4 regions of the Sporosarcina sp. OR05 genome follow, and region 3 is predicted to be linked to each of the others. Evidence: riboswitches for the same ligand, from Rfam matches in the RefSeq annotation. Region 3 holds a riboswitch; each other region holds the start of a gene.
What was found. A riboswitch is a leader RNA that binds a small molecule or an ion and turns the genes downstream of it on or off. The one in region 3 is predicted to bind cobalamin.
Positions count from the first base shown of each region.

Region 1 (3,127 bases), on a different contig from region 3:
GCCCCTTTCCTTCTCTGTCTGTAGAAAATATACGCAAACACCGGTGCACCGATAAATGCAGTAATGACGCCGACTGGTAGTTCTGTCGGAGAAATAATTGTGCGGGCGATCAAGTCACAGATGATGAGCAATGATGCACCATTTAAGAATGATAATGTCAGTAAATGACGATGGTCAGACCCCCACATGAGTCTTGTCATATGCGGGACTACGAGGCCGACAAAGCCGATTGTACCGGATACTGCGACAGCGGAACCTGTTAAGATGGAGCCGCCGATAAGGATCATAAATTTTCGTTTTTTAACGTTTACGCCTAAGTGATGGGCACGTTCTTCTCCGAATAGCATCGCATTTAATTCGCGACGGTTCAACCAGAGAATGAAGGAGCCGATGACGACAAACGGTAGGATCATGAGAATGTAATTCCAACCGCGCATGGACACACTTCCGAGAAGCCAGCCGATAATTTGGCGGAGTTCTTCGCCGGTGAGGGCAATCATTAATGAAAGAACTGAGCCTAAGAAGGACCCGAAGATGATGCCTGTCAAAATGATCGTCTCCATTTTCATGGAACGGTCGACGAGACGTGCGAAGCCGATGACGAGAAACATTGTAATTGCTGCGCCGGTCATGCTGAAAAACGGTAAGGTGTATGTGCCCACAATCGGAATGGACAAGCCAAAAAAGAGTGTCATAACCGCACCAACAGAGGCGCCGGATGACACTCCGAGGGTGTATGGATCAGCAAGTGGGTTTTTTAATAAACCTTGGAATGCGGCTCCTGCAATGGCGAGCGAGGCGCCGACTAGTCCAGCTAAGATAACACGTGGCATGCGAATTTTATATAAAATGTTCGTTGCCGTCGTATCGGATGCATCCCAAAATGTGCTGATAGGAATATGTACCGTTCCGATTGAAACACCGAGCCAGACCGCCACGAGTAATGTGGCGGCGGACACGATGTAGGCAATGGTTGCTTTATTCACCAAAAGCCTCTGGATATACTGCTTTCGCTACTTCTTCTAGACCGAGTGCAAGACGTGGACCTGTACGGCTCGTCAAGTTTTCATCGACTTGAATGACTTGGTCTTCTTTTACGGCTGTAATGTCACCGAAGCCATCGCGGTTTTTCACGCTTTCGATAATGTCCGGCACATAACTATACATGACGATAATAACGTCAGGGTTTTGGTTGACGATTTCTTCAGGACTGATCATCACCCAACCTTCTTCAGTGACAACGTTTTCCGCACCGATCATGTCCAAGATTTCTTGCATGAACGTGTTTTTACCCGGTGCATAGATGGAAGGTGCATCGGATGTTTCGATGAATACACGCTTTTTGTTTTCAACTTTTTCTGTTTTCTCGATCACTTCAGCGACTTTCGCTTTCATGTCTTCGATAATTGTTGTCGCTTCTGCTGTTTTTCCAGTCGCTTGACCAATTTGTTCAATCGTTGTGTATGTTTCTTCAAAGTTCGTTGCGTTTTTCACGACAAACACTTGAACGCCCGCATCGCGGATTTGTTGTAAGCCTTCTTCACCAGTGCTCAGACCGGATTCGTGTGCGAAGACAACATCCGGTTGCATCGCTACGATTTTTTCGACGTTAAACTCCATGCCGCCGATTTTTTCTTTTTCCAATGCTTCTTCAGGGTAATTATCATAATCGTTGACGCCAACGATTTCTTCGTTCAAACCAAGGGCAAAAAGGATTTCTGTGTTACTTGGCATCATGGACACAATTGTTTTTGGTGCTTCTTCAAACGTGATTTCATTGCCGACAGCATCTGTCAAGGTGACAGGGAATGCTGCTTCTTCAGACGCTTCTTGTCCGTCTGCTTGCCCGTTTTCAGTTACAGGCGTTTCCTCTTTTTTCGGCTCGTCCGCTGTACCGCATGCCGCAAGCATGAATGTCGCGAGCACGGCCATGAGTAGTAATTGCAAAAACTTCTTCATTGCTCGTTCCTCCTGTTTTGTCCAAACAAAAATCCCCCGTTTGTCAACGGAGGAATGTGCTCAGTAAAAATCCGGTACGACGTTTCTAACTTGCTTGTACCGATTTTCACCAAACCTATCCTCGTAGGGTACGGGTGATTCATGAAGGCAGGTCTCCTGGCTCGTGCGTAACGCTCGCTGCGCCTTCCCGGAACGATTCCAGTGGCACTTGCAGTTTGCTTGCACATACAGTGGCGGGACCGCGTCGGCATTGAACCGACTTCCCTTTTAACCCCGGCGTTGGAAGCGGGGCACCTTCATGTTTGGGTATGTAATTTTCAATTCTGATTCATTATACTATACATTTCGACAATGTCGACAGTCCTATTTTTTTGGTGCCTGCCCCCGAAACAATTGTGAATTGTTTCGGGGACAGGCACCAACACGATTCAAAATATTCGCCCTTCCGTCTCGTTGACGGAAGGGCGAAATGGGGTTACATTTTTTCAGGTGCTGCGACGCCGATGAGTTTGAGGGCGTTGGCGATTGTTGTGCGTGTTGCCGTGATGAGTGCTAGGCGTGCTTCTGATAGATCATGGTTTTCCGGGTCAAGCACTTTTTCCGCATTGTAGAAGCTGTGGAATTCAGCTGCGAGTTCCTGGATATAGACCGTGATCCGATGCGGTGAGCGTAGTCTTGCTGCGTCGCTCACAAGACGTGGGAAGTCCCCGATTTTTTTCAACAGTGACAGTTCTTTTTCCGTTTGTAAAAGCTCGACGTGATCTGTTGAAGCAGCAAGGTTTGCGTCGCCTGCTTGACGCAAGATCGATGAAATCCGTGCATGTGCATATTGTGCATAGTACACCGGGTTTTCGTTTGATTTTGAAATTGCAAGATCTAAATCGAAGTCCATTTGCGCATCGGATGAACGCATCGCGAAGAAATAACGAACGGCATCTAGGCCGACTTCTTCGACGAGTTCACGCAATGTGACCGCTTTGCCGGTACGCTTACTCATTTTAAATTTCTCGCCGTCTTTGTACAGTTGCACCATTTGTGTCACTTCTACTTCAAGCGTGTCGCGGTCGTAGCCTAATGCTTCGATCGCTGCTTTCATACGTGGAATGTAGCCATGGTGGTCTGCTCCCCAAATGTTAATCAGCTTATCGAATCCACGACGCAGCTTGTC
Region 1 covers NZ_JANKJL010000007.1:80,270-83,396, forward strand. The annotation lists gene NRI27_RS11775 (FecCD family ABC transporter permease) at 1-986, opposite strand, end outside; gene NRI27_RS11780 (ABC transporter substrate-binding protein) at 979-1,959, opposite strand; cobalamin riboswitch at 2,089-2,272, opposite strand; gene argS (arginine--tRNA ligase) at 2,435-3,127, opposite strand, start outside.
Region 1: linked by a shared signal. The riboswitch ahead of NRI27_RS11780 (ABC transporter substrate-binding protein) and the one ahead of metE (5-methyltetrahydropteroyltriglutamate--homocysteine S-methyltransferase) in region 3 are both predicted to bind cobalamin.

Region 2 (3,127 bases), on a different contig from region 3:
CAAAATGTCGTTTGAAACACCATTTCGGTCCAAAAATATATTTACATACCCATTGACGGCTTCTACTTTGCGAATGGAAGGGTGCTGTATAGAAGCAGCGATTTCTTCTGCAATCATTGCAGGTGATTTTCGAAGGACCTTTGCAAATGGGAAGCAAGGCAACGCGAAGTCACCTAGATGTGCATAAGCAGGACGCTCCAACGCATGCTCTTCCAACGGGATCGGACTGACAGACTGTAAAATTTCCAAAATCACATTTTTCATTTCCTAAACTCCTTTTTAGGCATAATAAAAAGCCTCCATCTCAAACGATTGAGACGAAAGCTTGTTCCGCGGTACCACTCAAATTGCCTGCAATCCAGGCCACTTTCTCCTAACGGCGAGACACCGGCTTCTCCTACTGAACTCAGAAAAGCATCTTCGAAGTGCGCTTCACGATCTCCCCTCACCAGGCTCCCACCCCCCCCAGCTCGCTACAGAAATAAAAGACCGTTACTCTCTTCATCATCGATATTGTATCTGAATGTACCAAAATGGAAGTGTAATGTCAATAGGCACTGCGAGTAGATGGATTCAAATGAAAATTATTCCTTTACGAAAAAAGAAAATGCGAAGATTGCTTCTCCCTTAATCTCTCCATTCCATCGAAGGATGGCGGAAAAATAGTATCTCCCCGGTTCCTGAGGGCCTTTGAAAGTGTGGCTGCCATTGTTCTCATCTAGGGTTTCAACTGTTGTTTCTTCGCCTTTAAAATGTTGGATAATCTCCAGTTCATCTATATACCATTTTGCATCGGGGGTGTTAAAACTCGAGTTTAGCTTCATGATTACAAGTTCATCCTCTTGCTGAACAATCATCGCAGGATAGCCTTTCACTAACTCTTCTGGATCATGAGGTTGGAGGTTATTGCATTCCTTTCCTTCTTCTTCCCAACACCCGTCCGAATCGGTGGTAACTGCTCATGAACCGGTGAGAACGGGAAAACTCCCTATTATTAAGCACAATCTCCTTTAATCCCCTCGCCGCTCGACAATTTCCGAGCCGACCATTTACCCATAATAAAACTCCCAAATCTCCACCAAAAAAATAGGTCAAATCCACCTTATTATTTTCATACATGTTCTTTGCTTCAAAAGTAACTTCTACAAAATTCAACAAAAAATATACGTTCCCCTTATGAATCGATTCGTTACGACTATTCCTCATTTACAATTTCTGTTTCTATTAATCATCTTCCCTAAAATCCTACTGCCCTTTTGAAAGTTTGAAATTCAATTATAACTTTTTAGCTATTTACGATTAGAACACAACATGTTAGGGTAGTTAAAGAGAAAAGAACACTATATATAGTATTTGCGATGAAATGGTACCAAGTTCGGTTTAATAGGGAATCCGCTAGTCGGAGCTGTCCCCGCAACTGTGAACGTAGACGACCGCCTCATGACCACTGTGACAAGCACGTTGCGGGAAGGGGAGACGGAAGGATGAAACGTCAGCCAGTAGACCTGCCATTCATCGTCGAGCGACACTTTCTTCGGGGGTTGAGAAGTGGAAGTGAATCCGTGTAATGCTTATATGTAAGCATTGTTCCGATTTGTTTCTACAACTTACAACAAAGCGATGACTCCTTGGGAAGGTTGACTCATGGCTTTTTTTATTTTTAATTAACACTTAAATTCTTTAATTCCCGGCAACGCCGGTAACTAGTATAGAAGGAGCGGGATTATTTTGACAATCATGCGTGAACAGACAAGCGGAGCTGATCTGCTGGACAAGCTGCAAGCCGAATTCGGAACGGAGAAATTACAACCATTACTGCTAGCGAGCGAACGTTGGAACGAGCGTCATCCGGAAGCGAGCCGTTCGGAATGGGCGAAAGCGATGATTCTGGAGTGCTTGAGCAATATTGATGAGGCGTCTTCTTATTGGACATTCGTCGCGGCACGCATTTATTTAGATGATGTGTATGCACGCCAAACACAAGCGCGTGGTGTCGAAGTGTATACAGATTTCGCGAAAAATGTCGAAAAACTGGTGCAACAAGGTTTGTACACACCTGTACTGACAGAAAAATATTCACATGATGAGTTGAATGAGCTCGGTCGTTTCCTTGAACCGGAGCGGGACAAGCTATTTACATATATCGGGCTAAAGACACTGATGGATCGCTATGCGGCAGTGAATTTTGATAAACAACCGGTCGAGTTGCCACAAGAACGTTGGATGATTATTGCCATGACGTTAATGCAAAACGAAACGGACAATCGTCTAGGGAAAATTGCTGAAGCGTACTGGGCGATGAGCAATTTGTACATGACCGTTGCAACACCTACTTTGTCGAATGCCGGAAAGCCGCATGGTCAGCTATCAAGCTGTTTCATCGACACGGTTGATGATTCCTTACAAGGTATTTATGACAGCAACACGGACATTGCCAATTTGTCGAAATATGGCGGTGGAATCGGTGTATATATGGGGAAAGTCCGTTCACGTGGGTCCTCCATCCGTGGGTTCAAAGGAGCATCCAGTGGTGTGCTTCCGTGGATTAAACAACTGAACAATACTGCAGTTAGTGTCGATCAGCTTGGCCAACGCCAAGGTGCGATCGCAGTGTATCTTGACGTGTGGCATAAAGACATTTTCACATTCCTTGACCTGAAACTGAACAACGGGGATGACCGTCTGCGTGCGCATGATATTTTTACAGGCGTTTGTATGCCGGATATTTTCATGGAGCAAGTCGAAGCGCGTGCCGAGTGGCATTTATTCGACCCGCACGAAGTCCGTACAGTGATGGGGTATTCGCTCGAAGATTTCTATGATGAGTCAAAAGGGCAAGGCAGTTTCCGTGAAAAATATGAGGAATGTGTAAACCATCCTTCATTGACGAAAGAGACAGTTCCTGCGATTGAAATTATGAAACGCATCATGCGAAGCCAATTGGAAACAGGGACGCCATTCATGTTTTATCGTGATGAAGTAAACCGGGCGAACCCGAACAAACATGAAGGTATGGTGTACTCAAGTAACCTCTGTTCAGAAATCATGCAAAACATGAGTGCGACGCAATTTGAGTCCGTAACGCTTGAAGATGATATTGTCGTCACACGTTCAAAGCCAGGCGATT
Region 2 covers NZ_JANKJL010000008.1:109,785-112,911, forward strand. The annotation lists gene argS (arginine--tRNA ligase) at 1-264, opposite strand, end outside; T-box leader at 311-517, opposite strand; gene NRI27_RS12705 (hypothetical protein) at 585-875, opposite strand; cobalamin riboswitch at 1,348-1,527, shown strand; gene NRI27_RS12710 (ribonucleoside-diphosphate reductase subunit alpha) at 1,738-3,127, shown strand, end outside.
Region 2: linked by a shared signal. The riboswitch ahead of NRI27_RS12710 (ribonucleoside-diphosphate reductase subunit alpha) and the one ahead of metE (5-methyltetrahydropteroyltriglutamate--homocysteine S-methyltransferase) in region 3 are both predicted to bind cobalamin.

Region 3 (3,127 bases):
CTTGCCAGCTCCCTTTTCTTTGATTAAGTCAATCATCTCTTCTGCATTTCCCCGAATTGAAAATTCTTCTTCATTCCTTCTAACTCCATGTCCTTGAAGGGTTGGTACGATACAATGGTAGTGACTGAAATCGTCAATTTGCTTATCCCACATCCACCCCCCTACACCTCCCCCGTGCAAAAAGAGCAGGAGAGGTGCGTTTTCATTACCATATTCTTCAAAGTGCATCACTTCATTCATTCCTTATCATCAAAATTTAAAATGTGCGTCGTTTCTGAAGCGGAATCATCGAACGAAAAACCACATGCACGATAAAATGCGTCTGCTTTCGCTGATTCTGTCCGAACGGTAATCTCTTTAAAGTGCTTCTTGGCATGATTGATGATCGCGTTTTGAAGCAACGTACCGACACCCTGACGTCGATATGCTTGTAACACATAAAATCTCCGTAATCGAGCTACCTCGTGATTTTCTGAAAAAGGAGATTGATTGATGCCTCCGATAGCGACGACTTCACCTGTATTGTTTTGAACACAAAACAGCCCTTCCCCTCGTTCGTCGAATGTATTTGAACTGTCTTCATAATCGTTCACTAAACGAGTAACAAAACGATATCCTTCATCTTCGCTTTCTTTCACAAGCCTTGAAATATCAATCGTGCGCAAGTTCTCAATCTGTTGAACGACATAATTCATAGACTTCCCCCCTCAATTTTCTCACCTATCTCTACATTCTACAAAGTCTGTCAAAAAGCCTGCTTATTCTAGTAAAACAGTATAAGTAAGCCGAATCCCTCCTGACGGATTCGGCATTACATTAAAACGAATAGTCAACGCGCATCGTCGCTGTAATGACTAACTGTCCTTTCTCAATGGGTGTTGTTGATTTTTCTGCGGCGACAGAATAATACGGAGTAGGACTTACACGATTCACTTCCTCTACAATTCTTATTGGCTGAGGAGGAACGGCCAGTTGCATAGAATTTGCGATAGTTTGGGCTTTCGTCTGTGCATCTTGCAAAGCAGCTACAATGGCTTCTTGTTCATACATTGATGGATCTTCGACGCTGAATTGGATGCTTGAAACACGATTTGCACCGTTCGCAACCGCTGTATCGTTGACAATGCCAACTTGATCAATATTCGTTAATTTCACAGAAATGGCGTTGTTTACTTCATATCCTCTAAATACTTGTTCCCCGTCGACGTAATCATATTTTGGATAGATCGTATATGAAACGGTTTGTATATTCGCTCGAGGAATGCCTAGTTGTACGAACGATTGGATCACTTGATTTATGATTGCGGCATTTTCTTCTTGTGCCACACGGACTTGCTCGTCTACAGTACGCACTTCAAATTGAATGGTTGCTACATCTGGTTCAACAGCAACCTGCCCATTACCGACGACTGTTATCTTCCTTACCGGTTGGCGAAAAACGTTCTGGTAATACAACGAACTTCTCCCTTCTTCATTCAGTTTCTTTACTCTATGCCAAATGAGTAGGTGCTAGTAAAAGATATTTCCATTCTAGTAAGCGTTTACAACCTAGCAACCTGTACCTATCAGTCCTCTAGCAATGCTACTAAATCCGAATCTTTAGTTGACAGATATTTTTTACTATGCTAACTTTAGGCATCACTACTAATCTAATAGCTATGGAAATAGGTGGTCTGATTTTGGTCAGATCTTAAATGGGAAGCCGGTGCTCAATCCGGCGCGGTCCCGCCACTGTAACGGCATATTGCCGAAGCCAGATACCAGCCTATTTGAACAACGCTGCTAACCTACGGTGAATGGGGAGGTGTTAGACGATACGCAAATGAATTGCGTGCTTTTTAAGCATGCATTTACCCGAAAATCGGGATACACGTACATTTCTAACATTCCGTAGAAATGTATTTTTTTATGCACAAAAATCCAAAATTGAAGGAGACGAGACAGATGACAGTAATTAGTAGTACAATCGGCTATCCGTATATCGGTGAAAACCGTGAGTGGAAGAGAGCGTTAGAATCATTCTGGGCAGGCAAAACAAGTGAAGAACAATTGTTGCAGGTAACAAAAGACATTCGTCTTTCCCGTTTACAAAAACAAAAAGAGAGCGGCATTGACCTCATCCCCGTTGGCGACTTCACGCTCTATGATCGTGTGTTGGATACAGCAGTTATGTTCGGAATGATTCCTGAACGTTATGGCTGGAATGGCGGGCAAGTTCCTTTATCTACATATTTCTCAATGGCACGTGGCAATGCGTCTACAGTTGCGTGCGAAATGACAAAATGGTTCGATACAAACTATCACTACATCGTCCCTGAATATGAGGGTCGCAAACTGGCTGTAACCGAAAACAAGCCCCTCATCGAATACCGTGAAGCAAAACAAGAGCTTGGCATTGAAGGAAAGCCGGTACTCATTGGACCGTATACATTCCTGAAGCTTTCTAAAGGTTATGAGACAAAAGATATTCCAGCTTTCTTACTTCAATTACTACCACTCTACGAAAAAGTACTTGTAGAATTGCAAGCGGAAGGAGTCGAGTGGATTCAATTGGATGAGCCGATCCTTTCCACTACTATTACACAGGATGAAATGAAAACCGTTCATGAAATCTATTCACAACTTCAAAAAGCGGTCACACAAAGTAAATTATTCATCCAAACGTATTTCGATTCAGTTGAATGGTACGAAGAGACAATTGCCCTTCCGGTTGATGGGATTGGCTTGGATTTTGTACACGGATTGAAAAACAATCAAAAGAGTCTAGAGGCGCATGGCTTCCCTGCTGATAAAGTATTTGGAGCAGGCGTGATTGACGGTCGAAACATTTGGCGCGCAAACTTGCAAAACAAATTGGCGTTATTAGATACACTTCAGCAACATGTGTCAGTTGAAAATTTATGGATTCAACCTTCTTGTAGCTTACAACACGTTCCTGTGACAATTGCATCCGAGCAAAAATTGGACTCGACCATTAAAACGGCACTTGCTTTCGCAGATGAAAAAATTGTTGAAGTAGCAACTCTTGTGAAAGCTGTTCGCGAAGGAGCCGACACTATTGTTCATGAACTTCGTGAAAGTGTTGAAGCATGTGAACAGCTTGCTCAATTACCCGCTCGCAATCGCC
Region 3 covers NZ_JANKJL010000002.1:85,327-88,453, reverse strand. The annotation lists gene NRI27_RS04690 (alpha/beta fold hydrolase) at 1-240, opposite strand, end outside; gene NRI27_RS04685 (GNAT family N-acetyltransferase) at 237-695, opposite strand; gene NRI27_RS04680 (SIMPL domain-containing protein) at 817-1,455, opposite strand; cobalamin riboswitch at 1,650-1,783, shown strand; gene metE (5-methyltetrahydropteroyltriglutamate--homocysteine S-methyltransferase) at 1,945-3,127, shown strand, end outside.

Region 4 (3,127 bases), on a different contig from region 3:
TCTGCGAACCGACCAGTTGTATCAATAAAACCTGCTTCTTTATTTCCAAAGCCCGCCATGCGTAGGGTGACATGTCTGTCAAATACGATCGACTTTTCTCCGCCAACTTTTATATGTGTTTGTATGGATTCTAATGTACCGTTAATGCCGTTAGAAATTTTATCATGCTCTTCTTGAGTTGTAGCTTTCTTAGTTGGAACTTGAAGTAAACGATCCCAGTCTGACGACGTTACAACGGTCTCACCGTCAATCTCTAATGTAGCGCCTGCGCGCTCTGCTGTTATTTTCGGTAGTGTTGCTTGATTAATTTGTAAAACGATTGGCTTTTCCACATCAACATGTTCATAAGTAGGTAATGTATACTCTTCACCCCCTACAACAATAGGTTCATGCGTAGGATCTTCTGGTTCAGGTGGATTTGCGGGATTTGTAAATTGATACCAAACTGATTTACCTGTTTTGATTTCCTGTAATGCAATAAGGGATTGCTCAGTCGCCATCATGTTCGTTAATAGATGGTCTTTCGTATACGTAAATGCCCCATTCGGTAACTGGAATGTCCCTAAAGCATCTAGGGGCGTCAATCCATTTTTAGTCCACTTTTCAGAAGAAATATCTTCACCAATTGCGACTAGTCCTGAAACGACTGTTGCAATACTATTCGAATTTTCTTTATTGAAAGCAGCCCATCCCGCGGTGTCAAGTTGAATAGTAAGCAGAACTTGCTTTGCACGATTTATTGCTTCTACTGCTGCACTTTCATCTTGGTAATTTGCAAGGGGGAGGAGTGCCATTCCTGTCATATCTGGATCTACCTTCGTACCGTAAAAGGCAAATCCACCGCCTTCTAGTTCTTGAGATAATAAAAAATGTAAAGCTTTTGTCTTTGCATTTTCATCCCAAGTTCCAACTGGATACCCTAATCTCTCTCCAGTATCAAGTGCAAGCATCGCCCACATATGTTTATTGACAGCACCAATTGAACCGTCTACCTCTTTTTGTTGGGCTGCTAATTCTGCAAATAGATTTCTTTTCGTTTCCCAAGCTGCGGACGGGTCCTTATCTAACGCAAGTAGTCCGAAGATATAGCGGATATGTTCTGTCCCTCTATTATTCTCAGGTAGGTATGGTTCATTTTCAACCCAATCAGGCAATACTGTCGTTTCTTCATGAAGGTACTTACCTACCGCATCCAATGCTACAATTTCAGTCCAGTTTAACTCTGGAATTCCCCATTGAAAAAACTCTTTGTTCTGTCGTCCATTTTCATAGAACGAAAAGACGTTTTGTAAAATAGTATCAACGGATGCAACTGGCTGTTCTACTTGTTCAGTCAAAAGTTCTTCAGACAAGTCGTTCGCTTCAACGTCAACTTGCTGTGCTAATCCATGTTCTTGATTTCCCTTTCCTAGTTCTTTTTGTTGCAATTCTGCTTCACTTTCCGCTTGTACATTAGGCGCAAAAAGTGAAATTACTAAAAGCATACTCATCACGGATGTAAAGATTTTTCTACTTATTTTCCCCAACATGTCTACTTCCCTTCTCATTTAAGTTGTAGTGAAAATATAAAAGCCCTCGCCTCCAGATGAGAGGCAAGAGCATATGTATCGTACGTATTTACAAGCAAGGACCCATTGTAAAAATACATCATGCAACCTTTCTCCGGAAGGCGTATCGCATTTATATTTTGGCAAGTCTCCTGACTTATAGGTATCCATCGTTCCTTCCGCCTTCCCAGTTAGTTAACCAGTGGCATTGTAGAAGTCACTCCCTATTTACAGTGGCCGGACCGTTCAGGATTCTCACCTGATTCCTTTTTAATCTTTGCGAAAACTGCAAAGAACCAAAATATGCTATTCAATTCTCACTAAGCATATAGAAAGTCTTGGAAAAAATCAATAGCCCACTTGACTGATTATGCGTATCGGCTGAATAGCATGAATTGATCAGGTGCCTGTCCCCCGTTTAATTCTGATTTGTTTTGGGGACAGGCACCCGCACAATTCAGAATTGTTTTTTCACAATTTTCATCTTCGTTTGACTTGTGGGTTTTCGGGAATAGGTGGAAAAAAAGGGGTGAGGTCGGTGGCTTTTGATTATGAATTAGATTACAGTAGCCTCAATTTGCGTGAGAAGCCTGAATTGTATCGGGTAGGACGAGGAGAACAAGGCGTTTTGCTTGTGGAACCTTACAAGAGCGAAATCTTGCCACACTGGCGTTTTAAGACGCCTGCAATTGCTCAAAAATCTGCCGAAAAGATTTATTCGATGTTTGAAGCGTACCGAAAAAAGGATGATTTCGTTGGGATGGATATGGCTCGGAAATTCATTCAAATGGGTTATACACGTGCACGACGTTACGCCAATTATAAGGGCGGGCGCAAGTATAACGAGGATGGTTCGGTGAAAGAACGCGATATTGATGCAGGTAAAGCAGAGTCTGCTGCTATCTTTAAGGAATACTGGGATAAGATACGTGCAGACGAGGATTATTTGAGGAGAAAGAGGGCTCATCAAAAAGCTTATGGATGATCATATAATTATATACAACCGCTACATAAAACCAGCTGTCACATGAGAAAATGCATTAATCTTCATAAAAAGTTCGCGTGAAGCCCAAGATCTACACCCAGCTTCACGCAATCGATTTATAGAATAGCATAGCAATTTTTGACTGCCAGACGAACTTTGTAGTTTCATTAATATACTTCTGCCTAATATACAGACTGTTCTGTCCTATCGTATCCTTAACAAATCAAATGGAGTAATAATACCAATCAAATCTTCGTCAGGTTCAGCATTTTCTGTTATGAGTAACGCTTCCAATCGAGTTCCCCTTGAAATGGCCCTCTTAAAATAATCATCCGCTTCATACACAGAAAGGTCTTTCTCGACAAACTCGAAAGATTCCTTTCGTTTTTCATAGTTATAAACTGTAGAAAGTGTCGGTATTTCCCGGGAAATCGAATCTTCTGTCGATTGACCCGCCAACCAATACGTAATACCTGCTGCAGTAATCAGACCTTTAAACTTTCCCTCCTCATAAATCGGCACTTGGCTGAACTTATTGTCACGCATCATTCGTAAAGCCAAGGTCAAATGATCACTCGCTTGCAATGTATGTACT
Region 4 covers NZ_JANKJL010000009.1:101,905-105,031, forward strand. The annotation lists gene NRI27_RS13260 (S-layer homology domain-containing protein) at 1-1,526, opposite strand, end outside; cobalamin riboswitch at 1,673-1,863, opposite strand; gene NRI27_RS13265 (DUF4385 domain-containing protein) at 2,086-2,532, shown strand; gene NRI27_RS13270 (CBS domain-containing protein) at 2,737-3,127, opposite strand, start outside.
Region 4: linked by a shared signal. The riboswitch ahead of NRI27_RS13260 (S-layer homology domain-containing protein) and the one ahead of metE (5-methyltetrahydropteroyltriglutamate--homocysteine S-methyltransferase) in region 3 are both predicted to bind cobalamin.